DNA from 2 places in the Flavonifractor sp. HCP28S3_F3 genome. Region 1 is predicted to be linked to the other one. Evidence: riboswitches for the same ligand, from Rfam matches in the RefSeq annotation. Region 1 holds a riboswitch; the other holds the start of a gene.
What was found. Region 1 has a riboswitch for thiamine pyrophosphate ahead of ACTNB1_RS03875 (energy-coupled thiamine transporter ThiT). Riboswitches for the same ligand answer to the same signal wherever they lie in the genome.
Positions count from the first base shown of each region.

Region 2: linked by a shared signal. The riboswitch ahead of thiW (energy coupling factor transporter S component ThiW) and the one ahead of ACTNB1_RS03875 (energy-coupled thiamine transporter ThiT) in region 1 are both predicted to bind thiamine pyrophosphate.

Region 1 is NZ_JBQHUF010000002.1:256,633-264,821, reverse strand. It holds gene ACTNB1_RS03900 (RluA family pseudouridine synthase) at 1-749, shown strand, start outside; gene ACTNB1_RS03895 (hypothetical protein) at 753-1,751, opposite strand; gene ACTNB1_RS03890 (branched-chain amino acid aminotransferase) at 1,927-2,991, opposite strand; gene lspA (signal peptidase II) at 3,235-3,714, shown strand; gene ACTNB1_RS03880 (RluA family pseudouridine synthase) at 3,689-4,603, shown strand; TPP riboswitch at 4,625-4,741, shown strand; gene ACTNB1_RS03875 (energy-coupled thiamine transporter ThiT) at 4,809-5,417, shown strand; gene ACTNB1_RS03870 (HAD-IIB family hydrolase) at 5,434-6,243, shown strand; gene ACTNB1_RS03865 (M16 family metallopeptidase) at 6,287-7,540, opposite strand; gene ACTNB1_RS03860 (nitroreductase family protein) at 7,713-8,189, opposite strand, start outside.
Region 2 is NZ_JBQHUF010000012.1:41,198-49,386, reverse strand. It holds tRNA gene ACTNB1_RS11190 (tRNA-Gly) at 1-49, shown strand, start outside; tRNA gene ACTNB1_RS11185 (tRNA-Arg) at 53-129, shown strand; tRNA gene ACTNB1_RS11180 (tRNA-His) at 150-225, shown strand; tRNA gene ACTNB1_RS11175 (tRNA-Gln) at 289-363, shown strand; tRNA gene ACTNB1_RS11170 (tRNA-Lys) at 367-442, shown strand; gene thiC (phosphomethylpyrimidine synthase ThiC) at 784-2,088, opposite strand; gene thiD (bifunctional hydroxymethylpyrimidine kinase/phosphomethylpyrimidine kinase) at 2,104-2,916, opposite strand; gene thiE (thiamine phosphate synthase) at 2,998-3,630, opposite strand; gene thiM (hydroxyethylthiazole kinase) at 3,617-4,429, opposite strand; gene thiW (energy coupling factor transporter S component ThiW) at 4,422-5,153, opposite strand; TPP riboswitch at 5,234-5,339, opposite strand; gene ACTNB1_RS11140 (prolyl-tRNA synthetase associated domain-containing protein) at 5,385-5,942, opposite strand; gene ACTNB1_RS11135 (O-acetylhomoserine aminocarboxypropyltransferase/cysteine synthase family protein) at 5,946-7,229, opposite strand; gene ACTNB1_RS11130 (S-layer homology domain-containing protein) at 7,325-7,528, opposite strand; gene ACTNB1_RS11125 (hypothetical protein) at 7,702-8,145, opposite strand.

The DNA of each region.
Region 1 (8,189 bases):
GCCAGGTACAGGTGGACGGGGCCACCGTCACTCGCCATGACCATCCTCTGGAACCGGGTCAGCGTGTCACCATCCGCCCTCAGGGGAGCCGGGATAGGAAGGCCCCCTTCCCCATTCTGTATGAGGACAGGCGGATCCTGGTAATCGAAAAGCCTGCCGGACTGCTGAGCATGGCCAATGACCGGGAAAAGGTACGCACCGCCTACCACATGGCCACCGACTATGTGCGCCGGACCCAGCCCAAAGGCCGGGTGTTCATCGTCCATCGGTTGGACCGTGACACTTCCGGCGTGCTCCTCTTTGCCAAAGACGAGGAGACCAAGCGTGCCTATCAGGACAATTGGGACACCCTGGTGACCCGCCGTGGCTACCTGGCGGCGGTGGAAGGCCACCCGCCCAAAGAGTCGGACACCATCCGCACCCTGCTGCGGGAGAACGCTGCCCACAAGGTATACTCCGTCCGCTCCGGCGGGAAAGAAGCAATCACTCACTATACCACTCTGAGCAGCGGAAAGGACTATACCCTGCTGGAGGTAGACATCGACACCGGTCGGAAAAACCAGATCCGGGCCCATCTCAGCGAGCTGGGTTGTCCGGTGGCAGGAGACCGGGATTACGGTGCAGCCACCGATCCCCTGGGCCGGCTGTGTCTCCACGCCCATGAACTGATCCTTACCGACCCCTTCACAGGAGAAAAGCGGGTCTTCCGCGCGGAGGTTCCCAAGGGCTTCCGCGGTCTGACCCGCTGAATCTCACAGGCCCAGCTTCGCCCGTGCCTGGTCCCGGAAGGTCACCAGCTCGGGATAAGCGTAGAAGAAATTCTGCTTCCGGGCCTGGACGCTCTCTCCCTCAGCCTTGTCGCCCATGATGAAGAAGGCAAAACTCTCGGCAATATCCTCAGAAGGGCTGGTGGCCGCATAGCCGGTGAGGAAGTCATCGGAGTGGCGGAGGTAGAAGCCGGTGCTCTCCGGGTCGGCCAGCCGGTCGGACAGGTAGTCCGTCCAGAACTCCTGATAGAAAGCATTGAGATAGGACCCGGGACGGGTAATCATGCCCTCCTCCGTATAGCGGCCCTGGGAGGGAGCCGTCTCATAGGCCACCTGCTGGTCGTTAAGGGTCAGGTAGTGGCAATACTCGTGGAACACTGTCTCGGCAAAATAGGTTTCGTCCCCCGCGTCCTTGGGGTCCACCGCCAGCTCCCAACGGGCGCCTTCATCGTCGGTGGGTACCACATAGGCCAGGATTTCCTCCTCCCCGTCGGTAAAGACGGTAAAGCGGTCAAAGGCGTCCAGACTGCCCTGAGGCAGCATGGCTTCCACCTGCTCCCACAGGGCCCGGTAGGAGTCCTCCCCCTCGGAGAGTTCCAGGCCGCTGCCCTTTACATCATATTCGGCCAGCAGTTCCATTTTCTCCTCGTCTGCACTCCAGCTCTCCGGCTCTCCCAGGCTGCGGCGGGTGAAGTCCTCATAGAGCTGGTTGAGCTGGACTGCCAGCTGCTCTTCCCCGGCGGAGACCGTCCAAATGCCCGCATCTTCCCGGACCTGGCGGAGGGAGAGCATCCGCTCCAGCAGCTGGGTCACCTGCCGCCGCTCCTCCCCGGTGACATACGGGTCCAGCTTGCCCAGCTGGGCGACAGCCAGACGGCTGGCCTCGCTCCGGACCTTGGAGTCGGCCAGCCCGAAAGGCCCGCCGCAGGCAGACAACAGCAGGAGCAGGGCCAGCAGCGCGGGGATATATTTGCATCGTTTCATAGCAGCACCTCATTTCATTTGGGCCATTGTACCATAACAACCCCCGTCAGAGGTGAAAGCTAAAGAAACCAAAAGGGAAATATCAGATTCTCTGAAGAAAATAGACCAAGGGGCGGGACAAATGTCCCGCCCCTTGGTCTGGGAAGGTATATAGGAAGGTTAGAAGAACGCAAATTTACAGCTTGACGACCCAGCCATGGGGATCAGGCTGAGTGCCCCACTGGATGCCGGTGAGGGTGTCATACAGCTTCTGGGCCAGAGGGCCGATCTTGCCGCCGTTGACCACAACATGCTTGTCCTCCCAGCCCATCTCGCCGATGGGAGAGATGACGGCGGCGGTACCGGTGCCCCAGGCTTCCTTCAGGGAGCCGTCAGCTCCGGCGTCAAAGAGCTCCTGAGCGGTGATGAGCCGCTCCTCCACCTTCAGGCCCCAGCTCTCCATCAGCTCGATGCAGGACTTACGGGTGATGCCGGGCAGCACGGAGCCAGTCAGCTTGGGGGTAACCACCGTGTCGCCGATCTGGAACATGACGTTCATGGAGCCCACTTCTTCAATGTACTTGCGGTGGACACCGTCCAGCCACAGCACCTGGGCGTAGCCGTTCTCCTCCGCCCGCTCACCGGCGCGGATGGAGGCAGCGTAGTTGCCGCCGCACTTGGTGTAGCCGGTGCCGCCCTTGACGGCACGGACGTCCTCATTTTCCACATAAATCTTCACCGGGTTGATGCCCTCGGCGTAGTAGGCGCCCACAGGGCAGGTGATGATGCAGAAGATGTAATTGTGGGCGGCGTGGACACCCAGGGAGGGCGTGGTGGCGATGATGAAGGGACGGATATACAGGGAGGTGCCGGGGGCACTGGGCACCCAGTCAGCCTCCAGACGAACCAGCTGCTCGATGGCGGCCAGAGCGTCCTCCTCATTCAGCTGAGGAATGCACATACGCTCACAGGAGGAGTTGATGCGCTTGATGTTCTCGGTGGGCCGGAAGAGCTGCACACCGCCGTCGGGGGCGCGGTAGGCCTTCAGGCCCTCAAAAACCTCCTGGGCATAGTGGAACACCATGGCGGAGGGCTCCAGCGGAATAGGACCGTAGGGGACGATGCGCCCGTCGTGCCAGCCCTGGCCGGCAGTATAATCCATGATAAACATATGGTCGGTAAAGGTCTTACCGAAAACCAGTGTATTGGGGTCGGGCTTTTCTTTCAGCACCGCGGCCCGCTGAACCGGATATTCCTTCATAGGAACGGCCTCCTAATTGCTTCACTTTATACTTGGTAGTATGGCACCGCGTCGGAGAAAAGAATGTAAACCATGATACAATGCCAAAAAAGTTCCGGCGGCTTCCATCCGTTCCCATTGTATCACACTCATCTGAGGGAAACAAGCGCAGCTGGGACTTGCCCGCCGGAGACGGGCATGGTACAATAAAAAAAACTTGATCGGGCCTTCCGGCCCTTACTTTTTGCAAAGGAGCCCTGTCTTATGCTCTACGCCGTTCTTGTGGTGGCCCTGGTGGCACTGGACCAGCTGGTCAAATTTCTGGTCCGGGCCAACATTGATCTGGGTGAGGGCGTGCCCTTTCTCCCCCACATTTTGCAGCTGACCTATGTGAAGAATACCGGCGCTGCCTTTTCCCTCTTTGAGGAGCACACCTGGATCCTGACCCTGGTGTCTCTGGCCGCCTCCATCCTGCTGGCGGTATTGCTTATTAAAAAGGTATTCCCCCACCCCTTCGCCATGGTCTGCCTGTCGGTGGTGCTGGCCGGGGCTGTGGGCAACCTGATTGACCGGGCCTTTCTGGGTTACGTCACCGATATGTTCCAGACCCTGTTTATGAATTTTGCCGTGTTCAACGTGGCGGATATCTGCGTGGTATGCGGCGGCATCGCCTTCTGCGCATACTATCTGCTGTTCTACGGCAAGGAGGAAAAAGAGCATGACGCCCCTGCATCTGAGGGTTGACCAGGCCGGCAGGAGGGTCGACCAGTTTTTGGCCGATGCCCTGCCTCAGCTCACCCGCTCGGCGGCCCAGAAGCTGCTGGAGGAGGGGGCCGTGACCCTGAACGGCAAGCCGGTGAAAAAGAACTACAAAACCGTCCCGGGAGACGAGCTGGTGGTAGTTCTTCCCGACCCTGCGCCGGTGGACATCGTACCCCAGGATATCCCCCTGGACGTGGTATATGAGGACGAGGACGTTATCGCCGTCAACAAGCCAGTGGGCCTGGTGGTCCACCCGGCGGCAGGCCATCCCGATGGCACTTTGGTCAACGCTCTGTTATATCACTGCGGAGATTCACTCTCCGGAATCAACGGAGCCCTCCGTCCCGGCATCGTCCACCGTATCGACCGGGACACTTCCGGGCTCATTATCGCTGCCAAGAACGATTTTGCACACCTGGCCCTGGCAGAGCAGCTCCAGGACCACTCCCTCTACCGGGAGTACGAGGCGGTGTGCGTAGGTAATTTAAAGGAGGATCAGGGAACGGTGAACGCCCCCATCGCCCGCCATCCCACCGATCGAAAGAAGATGGCGGTGAATTTCCTCCAGGGACGGGAGGCTATCACCCACTGGACCGTGCTGGAGCGCTTCCCCGGCTATGCCCACATCCAGTGCCGGCTGGAGACGGGACGTACCCACCAGATCCGGGTCCACATGGCCCATATCGGCCACCCCCTGCTGGGCGATGTGGTGTACGGGTCCAAAAAGCCCTATCCCGGCCTGGCCGGCCAGTGCCTTCACGCCCGTCGGCTGTCCTTTATCCACCCCCGTACTGGGGAACGCCTCACTCTGGAATGTCCTCTGCCTCCGTGGTTCCAGGATATATTGACAAAGCTGGGGCATTTGGTATAAACTTTGCTTGGCCGCAGGACAAATCGAATACAGGGGCGCTGGACGCAAGTCCGGCTGAGATCAGGGCGTATTGCCGCCCGTGTCCCTAGAACCTGATCCGGGTAATGCCGGCGTAGGAAGCGGATTCGGCTTTTGTCGTTCCTCCCGTACCGCATTGCGCAGCCCGGTTTGCGTTGCGGTACAAATTTTTAGGAGGAATATTTTCATGTCAAACGCAGCCGCTTCCCGACGTTCCCGCTCCGGCCTGTTGGTGCTCCGGTTGGTGGAAAGCGCCATCATGCTGGCTATTGGCACTGTACTCAGCATGTTTACTTTCTCCGGTCCCTGGGCCCTGGGCGGAGGCATCACCTTCTGTTCTATGCTGCCCCTGGTGATCGTCTCCCATCGCTACGGCTGTAAGTGGGGCCTGTTTACCGCCTTTGTGTACAGCCTGCTGCAGATGCTCCTGGGTATCCAGAATGTGCAGTACGCCACCTCCGTGGGCATGGCCATCGCCATTATCCTGCTGGACTATGTGATCGCGTTCAGCGTGGTCGGCCTGTCCTCCATGTTCAACGGCGTCATCAAAAACCGGCTGGTGAGCCTGGAGGTTGGCATCGTCTTTACCTTCCTGGTCCGGCTGCTGTGCCACTTTCTCTCCGGCGTACTGATTTGGGAAGTTCTCTGGCCCAACGAACTGGGCTGGGCTGCTCCTGTGTGGTCCATCGCGTACAACGCCAGCTACATGATCCCCGAGATCATTATCACCGGGGTGGTGGCTGGCCTGCTCTTCAAGCCTCTGAATCGCTACTTTACAGGGGCCGATCTGAAATAAGAAAGGTTTGACTGATTTGGGCAAATTTGACGGCGTGCTGCTGGTCAGCGATTTTGACGACACCCTCTACGGGGCCGATCTGCGGGTACCGCCCGTCAATGTGGAGGCCATCGAGTACTTTACCCGCAACGGCGGCACTTTTACGGTAGCCACCGGCCGGGCCCATCCTACCTTTGCACCCCACGCCCGTCTTGTAAATATCAACGCACCGGTGATTCTGTCCAACGGCTCCGCCCTGTACGACTTCAAGGCCGACCGCATGATCCATGAGACCTTCCTGCCCGACCGGGCCAGGGAAGACCTTCAGCAGTTGGCCCAGGACATCCCGGAGATCGGGTTCGAGGCCTACAACCACGACGACATCTACGTCTACCAGCCCAACCGTGTCACCTTCAACCATCTGAAACGGGCAGGGATGGACGCTGCTGAGGTGCCCATCGGGGAGATGCCCTTGCCCTGGAGCAAGGTGATCCTCCAGCAGGACAACGAGGTGCTCCGCCGGGTCCAGCGCTATATGCTGGAGCGATGGGCCGAGCACTACGAAATCATTTTCTCCAACGCAGTACTGTTAGAGATGACCCGGAAGGGCAGCAACAAGGGTGGTATGGTGGACTACCTGGTAAAATACCTGGGCATGGACCCCAAGAAGGTCTACTGCGTGGGTGACAACCAGAACGACATCCCCATGCTGGCCCGCTCTGCCGTTCCCTTCGCTCCCTCCAACTGTGCACAGGAAGTGAAGGACTGGGGCGCCTACATCATGGGCAGCTGCGAGGAAGGCTGCATAGCCCAGATCATCCGGGTACTGGACAAGCTATATGAATAAAAAACACGGGCCCGCTGCCATGGCAGCGGGCCCGTGCTTTCTTTTATTGCAGCAGAGCCTGATACTCCGCCTGGGTACCTACCCGGCCCACAGCGGACAGGGATGCGTTCTCAAAGCGGAACAGCTCACGGGCCAGATCCCGCACATCCTCCCGGGTGACTGCATCATAGGCGGCGATGATCTGGTCCTCATCCAGCACCTCACCCTGGAGGATCTCCCCCCGGCCCAGACTGCTCATGTGGGACTGGGTGGACTCCAGGCCCATAAGCACGTTGGCCTTAGACTGTTCCCGGGCCCGGTCCAGCTCCTCCTGGGTGATTCCCTGCTCGGTAAAGTCCCGGATCACGGTGAGGATGGTGTCCAGGGCCTGGCCCTCGGTCTTCTTCCCCAAAGCGGTATAGATGCCGAAGTAACCGGTGTCGTCGTGACAGGTACCGTAGGTGTAGATGGAGTAGCACAGGCCCTTCTTCTCCCGCACCTGCTGGAACAGACGGGAGGACATGCCGCCTCCCAGGACAGAGGACAGCAGCTGGAGGGTGAATCGCCGCTTGTCGGCAAAGGGCAGACCGGGGAAGGCCAGGGTCAGGTGGTTCTGCTCAATGGCCTTCTTCTTCACCACCACGCCAGGAGTATAGAAGGCGGGCTTACCTGCCGGTTGGCGGGTGGTGGGTTCCATGCTGGCAAAGCGTTGGGTCAGATCATCCACATCAGCCTGGGTAAAGCTGCCCGCCAGAGCCACCACGATCCGCTCCGGACCGTAGTGGGTGCGCTGGTAGTTCCGCAGCCAGGCCCCGTCCATCTTCTCCAGGGTGGATTTCCGGCCCAGGATGGGCCGGGCCAGCGGGGTCCCGTGGAACACCGCGCCCGCCAGCCGCTCGGCGCACAGGTCCTCCGGATTGTCCTCGTACATGCCGATTTCCTCCAGGATGACCCCCCGCTCGGTCTCCACGTCGGCATCGTCAAACCGGGAGTGGAAGAACATGTCGCACAAAATATCTGCCGCCCGAGGCAGATGGGTGTCCAGCACCCGGGCATAGAAGCAGGTGCATTCCTTGGTGGTGAAGGCGTTGATCTGTCCCCCCACCGCGTCCATCTCCTCAGCCAGCTGAGCCGCCGTGCGGCGGGCGGTGCCCTTGAAGAGCATATGCTCAATAAAATGGGCGGCGCCGTTCTCCCCTGCCGTCTCATGGCGGGAGCCGGTGCCTACCCAGATGCCCAGGGATGCTGAGCGCACCCCCGGGACCCGTTCTGTTAAGATCCGCACCCCATTGGGGAGCGTCAATCGTTCATAATCCAAATAGAATAACCTCGCACTTCTGTGGCGTTTTCTCTAGTATGCGCAGCAGACAGCCGCCCTACCCCCGCAGAGCGATCAAAAGCAGCACCACCGCCGTGATGGCCAGGATCAATGCCAGATAGCCCACTACCTTTTTCTTCATGGACATACCGCTCCTTTCTCTCCTTGCCGCTTACAGCCGGGTCACATCAGCGGGATTGCGATTCACCGTCCGGTAATACTTTACGTCCGGATATCCGATGGCCAGAGTGGACACCACTGCTTCTTCTTCCCCGACACCCAATCGCCGGTAGAGCTCCGGCTCCAGAGAGGCCGCCATGGTGAAAAAGCCAATATAGCAGGCGCCCAGACCCAGCGCGTGGGCCATCAGCTCCACATTGGCGGAGGCCAGGCCCGCATCCAGCCGGCCGCTGTTGGACCTGGGGAAGCGGGATATAGTCAGCAGCACACAGGGCGCGTGGAAAAACAGTCCGTCCTTCCCCTGCTCCTTCCACGCCGGATACATACTCCGCCACTTGGGCTGATAACGCTTGGCACTCTGGAGCGCAGGATCGGTATCCATCCGTTCCGCCGCTTCATACAGAGTTTTGAGGGCCAGCTCGGTCAGCTCGTCCTTATTCTGTTCCAGCAGAATATACCGGGTCTTCTG
Region 2 (8,189 bases), on a different contig from region 1:
CCAGCCTTCCAAGCTGGTCGCGTGGGTTCGATTCCCATCACCCGCTCCATACGCGCCTGTAGCTCAGGTGGATAGAGCAACTGCCTTCTAAGCAGTGGGTCAGGGGTTCGAGTCCCTTCAGGCGTGCCAGTTCCCGCAATTTCCCTATGGTGGGTGTAGTTCAGTTGGTAGAGCATCGGATTGTGGTTCCGAGTGTCGCGGGTTCGAGTCCCGTCACCCACCCCATAAAGACTCAAGGCGGAAGGGCCGGAGCGTCCGCTCCGGCCCTTTGCTTTTTACCAGCGAGATTGGGGTGTAGCCAAGTGGTAAGGCACGGGACTTTGACTCCCGCATTCGCTGGTTCGAGCCCAGCCATCCCAGCCATATGACTCGTTAGCTCAGTCGGCAGAGCAACTGCCTTTTAAGCAGTGGGTCCGGGGTTCGAATCCCCGACGGGTCACCAAAAAGAAGGACACGCTTAGGCGTGTCCTTCTTTTTGGTGATCGCCACAGTTCTTATCGTCACTTTTGTATTTTTACTTCTAATGTTTGATATTAATGGGGAGATCGAAGCTGTCACAGTTTTTTATACGGGTTCTGACGAAATAGGGCACAGCAACGAGTTCCAAATTACACTTTCAAATATGCAATTCTTTAACATTATTCAACAGGATGAAACAGGGCACAGAATTGGATCATATCATTTTATCCCCTGCTAATACTTTTTCAGAGTATCCAGTTTTCTCATGCCCATTCACCGATTTAAAAAGGACACGACTTGCGTCGTGTCCTTTTTACCGTCTATTTACAGAATGTCGATGTATTCACCACTGAGGGCTTTATTCATGCTGCGCACGGCACAGAACTTTCCGCACATGGAGCAGCTGTCCTCATGCTCCGGAGCCCGGTCTGCCCGGATAGCCTTGGCCGTCTCCGGGTCGATGGAGCACTCCCACTGCTTCTCCCAGTCGAAGGTCCGACGGGCGTCAGCCATGGCGTCGTCCAGATCCCGGGCATGGGGAATCTTTTTGGCAATATCCGCCGCGTGAGCCGCAATCTTAGAGGCCACGATACCCTGCTTCACATCCTCCACATTGGGCAGCGCCAGATGCTCCGCCGGAGTCACATAACACAGAAAAGCCGCACCGGAGGCAGCCGCGATAGCCCCGCCGATGGCAGAGGTGATATGGTCGTAGCCCGGAGCGATATCCGTAACAATGGGACCCAGCACATAGAAGGGCGCGCCCATGCAGATAGTCTGCTGCAGCTTCATATTGGCTTCGATCTGGTCCATGGGCATATGGCCGGGACCCTCCACCATCACCTGCACGTCCTTGGCCCAGGCACGTTTGGTCAGCTCGCCCAGGCGCACCAGCTCCTCGATCTGGCACACGTCGCTGCCGTCGGCCAGGCAGCCGGGACGGCAGGCATCACCCAGGGAGATGGTCACGTCGTACTCCCGGCAGATGTCCAGGATCTGGTCAAAATACTCGTAGAAGGGATTCTCCTCCCCCGTCATGCTCATCCAGGCAAAGACCAGGGAACCGCCGCGGGAGACGATGTTCATCTTCCGCTTATGGGTTTTGATCTGGTCAATGGTCTTGCGGGTAATGCCGCAGTGGAGGGTAACAAAATCCACACCGTCCTGGGCATGGAGCCGAATCACGTCAATGAAGTCCTGGGCCGTCAGGGTAGCCAGGTCCCGCTGATAGTGGATCACGCTGTCATAGACGGGCACGGTTCCGATCATAGCGGGACACTCCCGGATCAGCTTCTGGCGAAACGGCTGGGTGTTGCCGTGGGAGGACAGATCCATGATGGCCTCCGCGCCCATATGAACGGCAGCCATCACCTTCTCCATCTCCACGTCATAGTCCTTGCAGTCCCGGGACACGCCCAGGTTCACGTTGATCTTGGTGCGCAGCATGGAGCCGACGCCGTTGGGGTCCAGGCAAGTGTGCAGCTTGTTGGCGCAGATGGCCACCTGACCTCTGGCCACCAGGTCCCGGATCTCCTCCTCGGTACGGTATTCCTTGGCGGCCACCGCCTTCATCTCAGGAGTGATGATGCCCTTTCTGGCCGCTTCCATCTGTGTGGCATAATTTCTCATGGTTCTTCTTTCCTTTCAGACTAATCTGTTTTCTTCGGCAAAATAGCCGTTCAAAGCAAAATTGTGGGCCATCGGTCCGCTACCCTTCCCCAAATCCAGCATGGCCGCCAGGGCACCGGAGATGTACTCCTTGGCTCTCTGGATAGACGCCTCCAGGGAGAATCCCTTGGCCAGATTGGCCGCAATGGCAGAGGACAGAGTGCAGCCGGTTCCATGAGTGTTGGGATTGTCGATCCGCTTCCCCGGGAACCACCTGGCCTGACCACCGGCGTACAGCAGATCGTCGGCGTCGCTGACGCTGTGACCGCCTTTCACCAGAACCGCGCAGCCGTGGGCCTCGGAAATGGCTTTGGCCGCTGCCTCCATGTCACTCTGGCTGCGGATAGTCTGCCCCGAAAGCACCTCCGCCTCCGGGATGTTGGGCGTGACCAGGGCAGCCATAGGCAGCAGCTTGGCTTTCAGGACAGTGACGGCCTCCGTCTCCATCAGGGCCGAGCCGCTGGTGGCCACCATGACCGGATCCACCACGATCCGCTCCACCCGCCAGTCTGCCAAAGCCTGGGCGATGACCTCAATGAGCGCCCCGCTGGACACCATACCGATCTTCACCGCATCGGGCCGGATGTCCGAAAAGATCATATCCAGCTGCTGCCGGAGAAAATCGGGCGAAACCTCCATAATTCCAGTGACGCCGGTGGTATTCTGGGCCGTCAGCGCTGTAATGGCGCTCATGCCGTAGACCCCGTTCATGGTCATGGTTTTCAGATCAGCCTGAATGCCGGCGCCTCCGCTGCAGTCGCTGCCTGCAATGGTCAATGCTGTTTTCACGTAGTATGCCTCCTTTTGATATTCAGCATTGTTTTGTTAAGCGGCATAAGGTGGTGCCCCCAATGTGCCGCTGGATACACTTTAGTTTCTCAGTGCGTCAAAGGCCTGCCGCAGTCCCTCCGCCGCGGCCTTGGGATCGGCCGACTTCATGATGGCGGAAACCACACAGATGCCCTGGATGGGAATACCCTTCAGCACCCCCAGGTTATCCTGATTCAGGCCGCCGATGGCGTTGACCGGAATAGGCACCGCTTTGCAGATCTCCCCCAGCGTGTCTGTGGAGGTGATAACTGTGACCACCTTGGTAGTGGTGGGATAGATAGCGCCCACTCCCAGGTAATCAGCCCCCTGCTCCAGAGCCTCCAAGGCTTGTGGGACAGTCTTAGCGGTGGCTCCTACGATCTTGTCCGGTCCCAGGATTTTTCTGGCCTGCCACACGGGCATATCGGACTGGCCCACATGGACCCCATCCACCTCTGCCGCCAGTGCTACATCCACCCGGTCGTCTACCACCAGCGGTACCTGATAGCGCCTGGCGATGGCATGGACCTGTTGGGCCAGATGGATGTACTCCCGGGTGGAGCGCTCCTTCTCCCGGAGCTGCAGGAAGGTCACGCCCCCCTGAAGGGCCTGCTCTACTTTGGCGAGAAACTCCGCCTCGGAGAGGCCGGTACTGTCGGTCACCAGGTACAACGTGGTGTCAAGCTTCTTCATCACAAAACGCCTCCATACGTGCATTGGCTTGGATGGTCTCTCCATCCAGCGTGGAAAGCCGGTCTATCAAATTCATTAAAAACGTACCGTTTCCCTTTGGCGTGGCTGCCAGTTCTCCGGCCACACCCATGGCGATGCAGGCCGTCTTTGCCGCCTCCAGGGGGGAGGCAGCGGCCAGAAAACAGGCGCACAGCGCCCCCAACATACAGCCTGTCCCGGTGACCCATCCCAACTGGGGTGTTCCGTTATGAATGGCTGTGACCCCCGTTCCGTCGGTCACCAGGTCTGTCTCTCCGCTGGCCAGGACTACGCAGCCATAGCGGCGAGCCACTTCTCCGGCCGCTTTGGCCACCGCCGCCGGGGTAAGGGATTTATCCCCATCCACACCGGAGGCGGTGTAGTCCGGCCGGACCAGGGCCAGGATCTCGGCGTAATTGCCCTTGAGCACCGCAGGTGGAAATTGCTCCAGCAGCTGCTGAGCATAGTCCCTGCGCAGACGGGAGCAGGCTACTCCCACCGCATCCAAAACCACCGGAACGCCTGCTTCCCGGGCCGCCCCGGCGGAACGTCTCATGGCCTCCATCCGCACGTCGGTGATGTTGCCCAGGTTGAGCAGCAGGGCCGCCGCCGTGGCGGTGATCTCCTCCACCTCCTGTGGATGCTCTGCCATAATGGGCCGGGCGCCCAGGGCCAGCACGGCATTGGCACACTGGGTAATGGAGATGGGATTGGTGATGGCATGGATCAGCGGTGCTTCTTCCCGCAGAGTGCGGAGCATAGAAAAAATGGATTCACTCATGGACTTCCACCCTCTTTCCGGAGCGATGGACCAGGAAATAGACCAGTGCGGCGATCAGGAAAAGAGCGATCACACCCCAGGCCGCCCAGTTCCACAGGGGATCTGCGGTCCGGAAGACCATGCCGGTAAGGATCTTAATCAGCAGATATCCGATCACGCCCAGAGCGGCGATAGCGGCGGCATTGGACAGGACACTGCTCCCCTCCTCAAAGCTCTGGTCGGAAAGCATCCGCTGAAACCGGGGCAGGACCCCGGCCCGGGCCAGCTGACGCAGAAACACAAAAGCCACCGAGCCGCCGATGAGGGTGCCGCACAGGAAGGACGGCACATAGAACAGCCAGGTCAGGCCCTCCTTATGTACCAGAAAGGTCATCACCGGATAGGAGACAATAGCGCCGATGATGCCGGTGCCCAACACCTCGCCGATAACGGCGCAGATCAGTTTTCCCTTGGATGCCCGATAGAGCACGCCGGACAGAAAGGCGCCGAACACAGCGCCGGTGAGTGCCAGCGGCGGTATGCCCATCATGCTCATGCGGATGATCCCGATGAGGGTGGCGCACAGCAGGGCGTACCAGGGACCCATCAGCACCGCACACACGATATTGATGAGGTGGGCGGTGGGACACATACCCTCCACCCGTAGGATGGGGGAAATCACCACGCCGATGGCCACCATCATGGCCAGAAACACCATACGGAATACTTTTTTGGAATGGTTCATCATCGGACACTCTTTTCTGGAAAATCTCTAACTTAAGGCATAAAAAACGGGGATTATCCCATTGGATAATCCCCGCGACAAAGCGAAATTCTATCTTTCCCTACGTTGGCATTACCCAAATCAGGTTATCGGTCTAAGGTTATACCTTACTCTCAGCCTGTAACACAAGCTCCCGTTTTTTCAATTGTATAACGCATTATAGCGCCGTTATCGGGAAAATGCAACCATTTTTTACTCGGCCTCCGGCCAGGGCAGATCCACTATGGCAGGCGTATGCCCCACCGCAGGCAGGAACCGCTCCAGAAAATCCGTCCGTTTCAGGCGGATGGTGGAGGTAGAAAAGCAGGGGTGGCCGCTGATGTACTCTCCCGCCAGCAGCTCCCGGTCTATCACCAGGCGCACCTTTCCTTCCCCATCGTGCATCAGCTCAAAGGCACTGGCTGAGCCGGGGGCCGCACCCAGCAGCTCTTTCATCTGCTCGGGGCTGGCAAAGGACAGCCGGGCACAGCCCAGCTGCTTGGTCAGATCCTTAGTCTTGAAGGGCTTATCTCCCGGCATCATCAGCAGATAGAAGTCGGTCTGCTGCCGGTTGGTGAGCAGCAGGTTCTTGCAAATGGGCACACCAAGCACCGCCTCCACCGCTTTGCAGTCCTCCATGGTGTTGGCGTAGTCATGATCGCACCGGAGGTAGGAGATATCCAGCTTATCCAGAAAGGCGTACACCGCCATTTCATTGGGGTCACGCTCCTCCGTCGGAGCGCCGGAATAAACTTCAGGATCTACATACATGGCTCACACCCCCGCCAACGCCTGATCCACATCCTCCAGGATATCGTTGATATCCTCGATACCCACGCTGAGGCGAACCAGATCGGGGGATACCCCGGCGGCCGCCAGCTCCTCGTCGGTCATCTGCCGGTGGGTGGTGGAGGCGGGATGGAGGGTGCAGGTCTTGGCGTCGGCCACGTGGGTGGCGATGGAGGCCAGCTTCAGGCCTGCCATGAATTTGGAAGCCGCCTCACGGCCGCCCTTCACACCGAAGGACACCACGCCGCAGGTGCCGTTGGGCATGTACTTCATGGCCCGCTCGTAGTAGGGGTCCCCTTCCAGTCCGGGATAGCGCACCCAGGCTACCTTGGGGTGGTTCTTCAGGAATTTGGCCACTGCCAGGCCGTTCTCACAGTGGCGTGCCATCCGCAGGGGCAGGGTCTCCAGACCGATATTCAGGTAGTAGCAGTTCTGCGGGGAGGGAATGGAACCCAGGTCCCGCATGAGCTGGGCGGTGGCCTTGGTGATGTAGGCCCCCTCCAGGCCAAAGCGCTCGGTGTAAGTAATGCCGTGGTAGCTCTCGTCAGGAGTGGTCAGACCGGGGAACTTGTCGGCATGGGCGTTCCAGTCAAACTTACCAGAGTCCACAATGGCGCCCCCCACTGCGTTGGCGTGGCCGTCCATGTACTTGGTGGTGGAGTGGGTAATGATATCGGCTCCCCACTCAAAGGGTCGGCAGTTCACCGGAGTTGCAAAGGTGTTGTCCACGATCAGAGGCACACCGTGGGCGTGGGCAGCCTTGGCAAACTTCTCGATATCCAGCACCGTCAGAGCCGGGTTGGCGATGGTCTCACCAAACACTGCACGGGTCTCGGGCCGGAAGGCCGCCTCCAGCTCCTCTTCGGAGCAGTCGGGGTCCACGAAGGTGAAGTCGATGCCCATCCGCTTCATGGTGACGGCAAACAGGTTATAGGTGCCGCCGTAGATGGAGGAAGAGCAAACCACATGCTCACCGCAGGAAACGATGTTGAAGATGGCATAGAAGGACGCTGCCTGACCGGAGGAGGTGAGCATGGCGGCGGTCCCTCCCTCCAGGGCACAGATCTTGGCCGCCACGTGGTCGTTGGTGGGGTTCTGCAGGCGGGTATAGAAATAACCGCTGGCCTCCAGGTCAAACAGGGCGCCCATGGCTTCGCCGGTGGCGTAGCGGAAGGTAGTGGACTGGACGATAGGAATGTTGCGGGGCTCCCCGTTGCCGGGGGTATAGCCCGCATGGATACACTGGGTACTGATACGATGCTGGCTCATGGGCGGGTTCTTCCTTTCTGCTCGTTACTTTGCCATAATGAAGTATGTTACACCCGGTCCCGGGAACTTGTCAAGGGCAGGCGCTCCCGATTTCCTCAGGCCATAAACTTCTGATAAGCCCGGAGGGCCAGGAGGATGCCCTGCTCCACCGTGGTGGTGTCTTTGGGCGACAGGGTAGTATCAGAGGTGCCCCGGAGGATTCCGTCGGCGTTCAACGCCGCCATGGCCTCTCTGGCCCATTCGGACACCCGACCGGCATCGTCATAGCCCGCCAGGCTGCCGTTTTCCGTGAGTACCATCTGCCCGGTGGAGCGTGACTTTGGTAAGATTGCCCATTAGGTCATACTCGAAGGCTGCCACATTACCCTTGGCGTTGATGGTCTGGATCACAGACGTAGTAGGAAAAATTGTATAGTAAAAAATACCCGTGCCAGCCACTCGTTATGAGTAGGCAGCAAGGCTAAAATCTATTTTACCTTCCTCCATTCTGCTTGCTTTTTAAGCGAATGATTTGATTTGGAATCTCTACACCAAGTAGCGATAAAAAAATTATTATGCTTCCGGGCCGAAGATTGTACATAGATTCATCGCTGCCTTGATGCCAGTTGTATCTTCCAGCTATAATCCGAAAGGATATAAAATAAATTAACCAAAGAGCGCCAAAAATATAAGGCAGTTTGGGAAGAATAATTTGTGCAATATCAGTTTGAATCAATCTTTTCGACTTAGCATTATGCACTTTTACTTTACAGAAGTGGAAAACAGCTGACTCAATGGGGATCAGAATGCACGATATTACAAAAGTCAAAACTATCATCCATACAATATTCTGCTTAGCTTCACGGCACCATAACCATATAATGGAAGAAATGCAGTTTATAAAAAGAATTATTGCTTCTAATAAAACCACACTCATATATATTCTTCCCGCTTTATGCATAATTCATCACCTATGTTGTT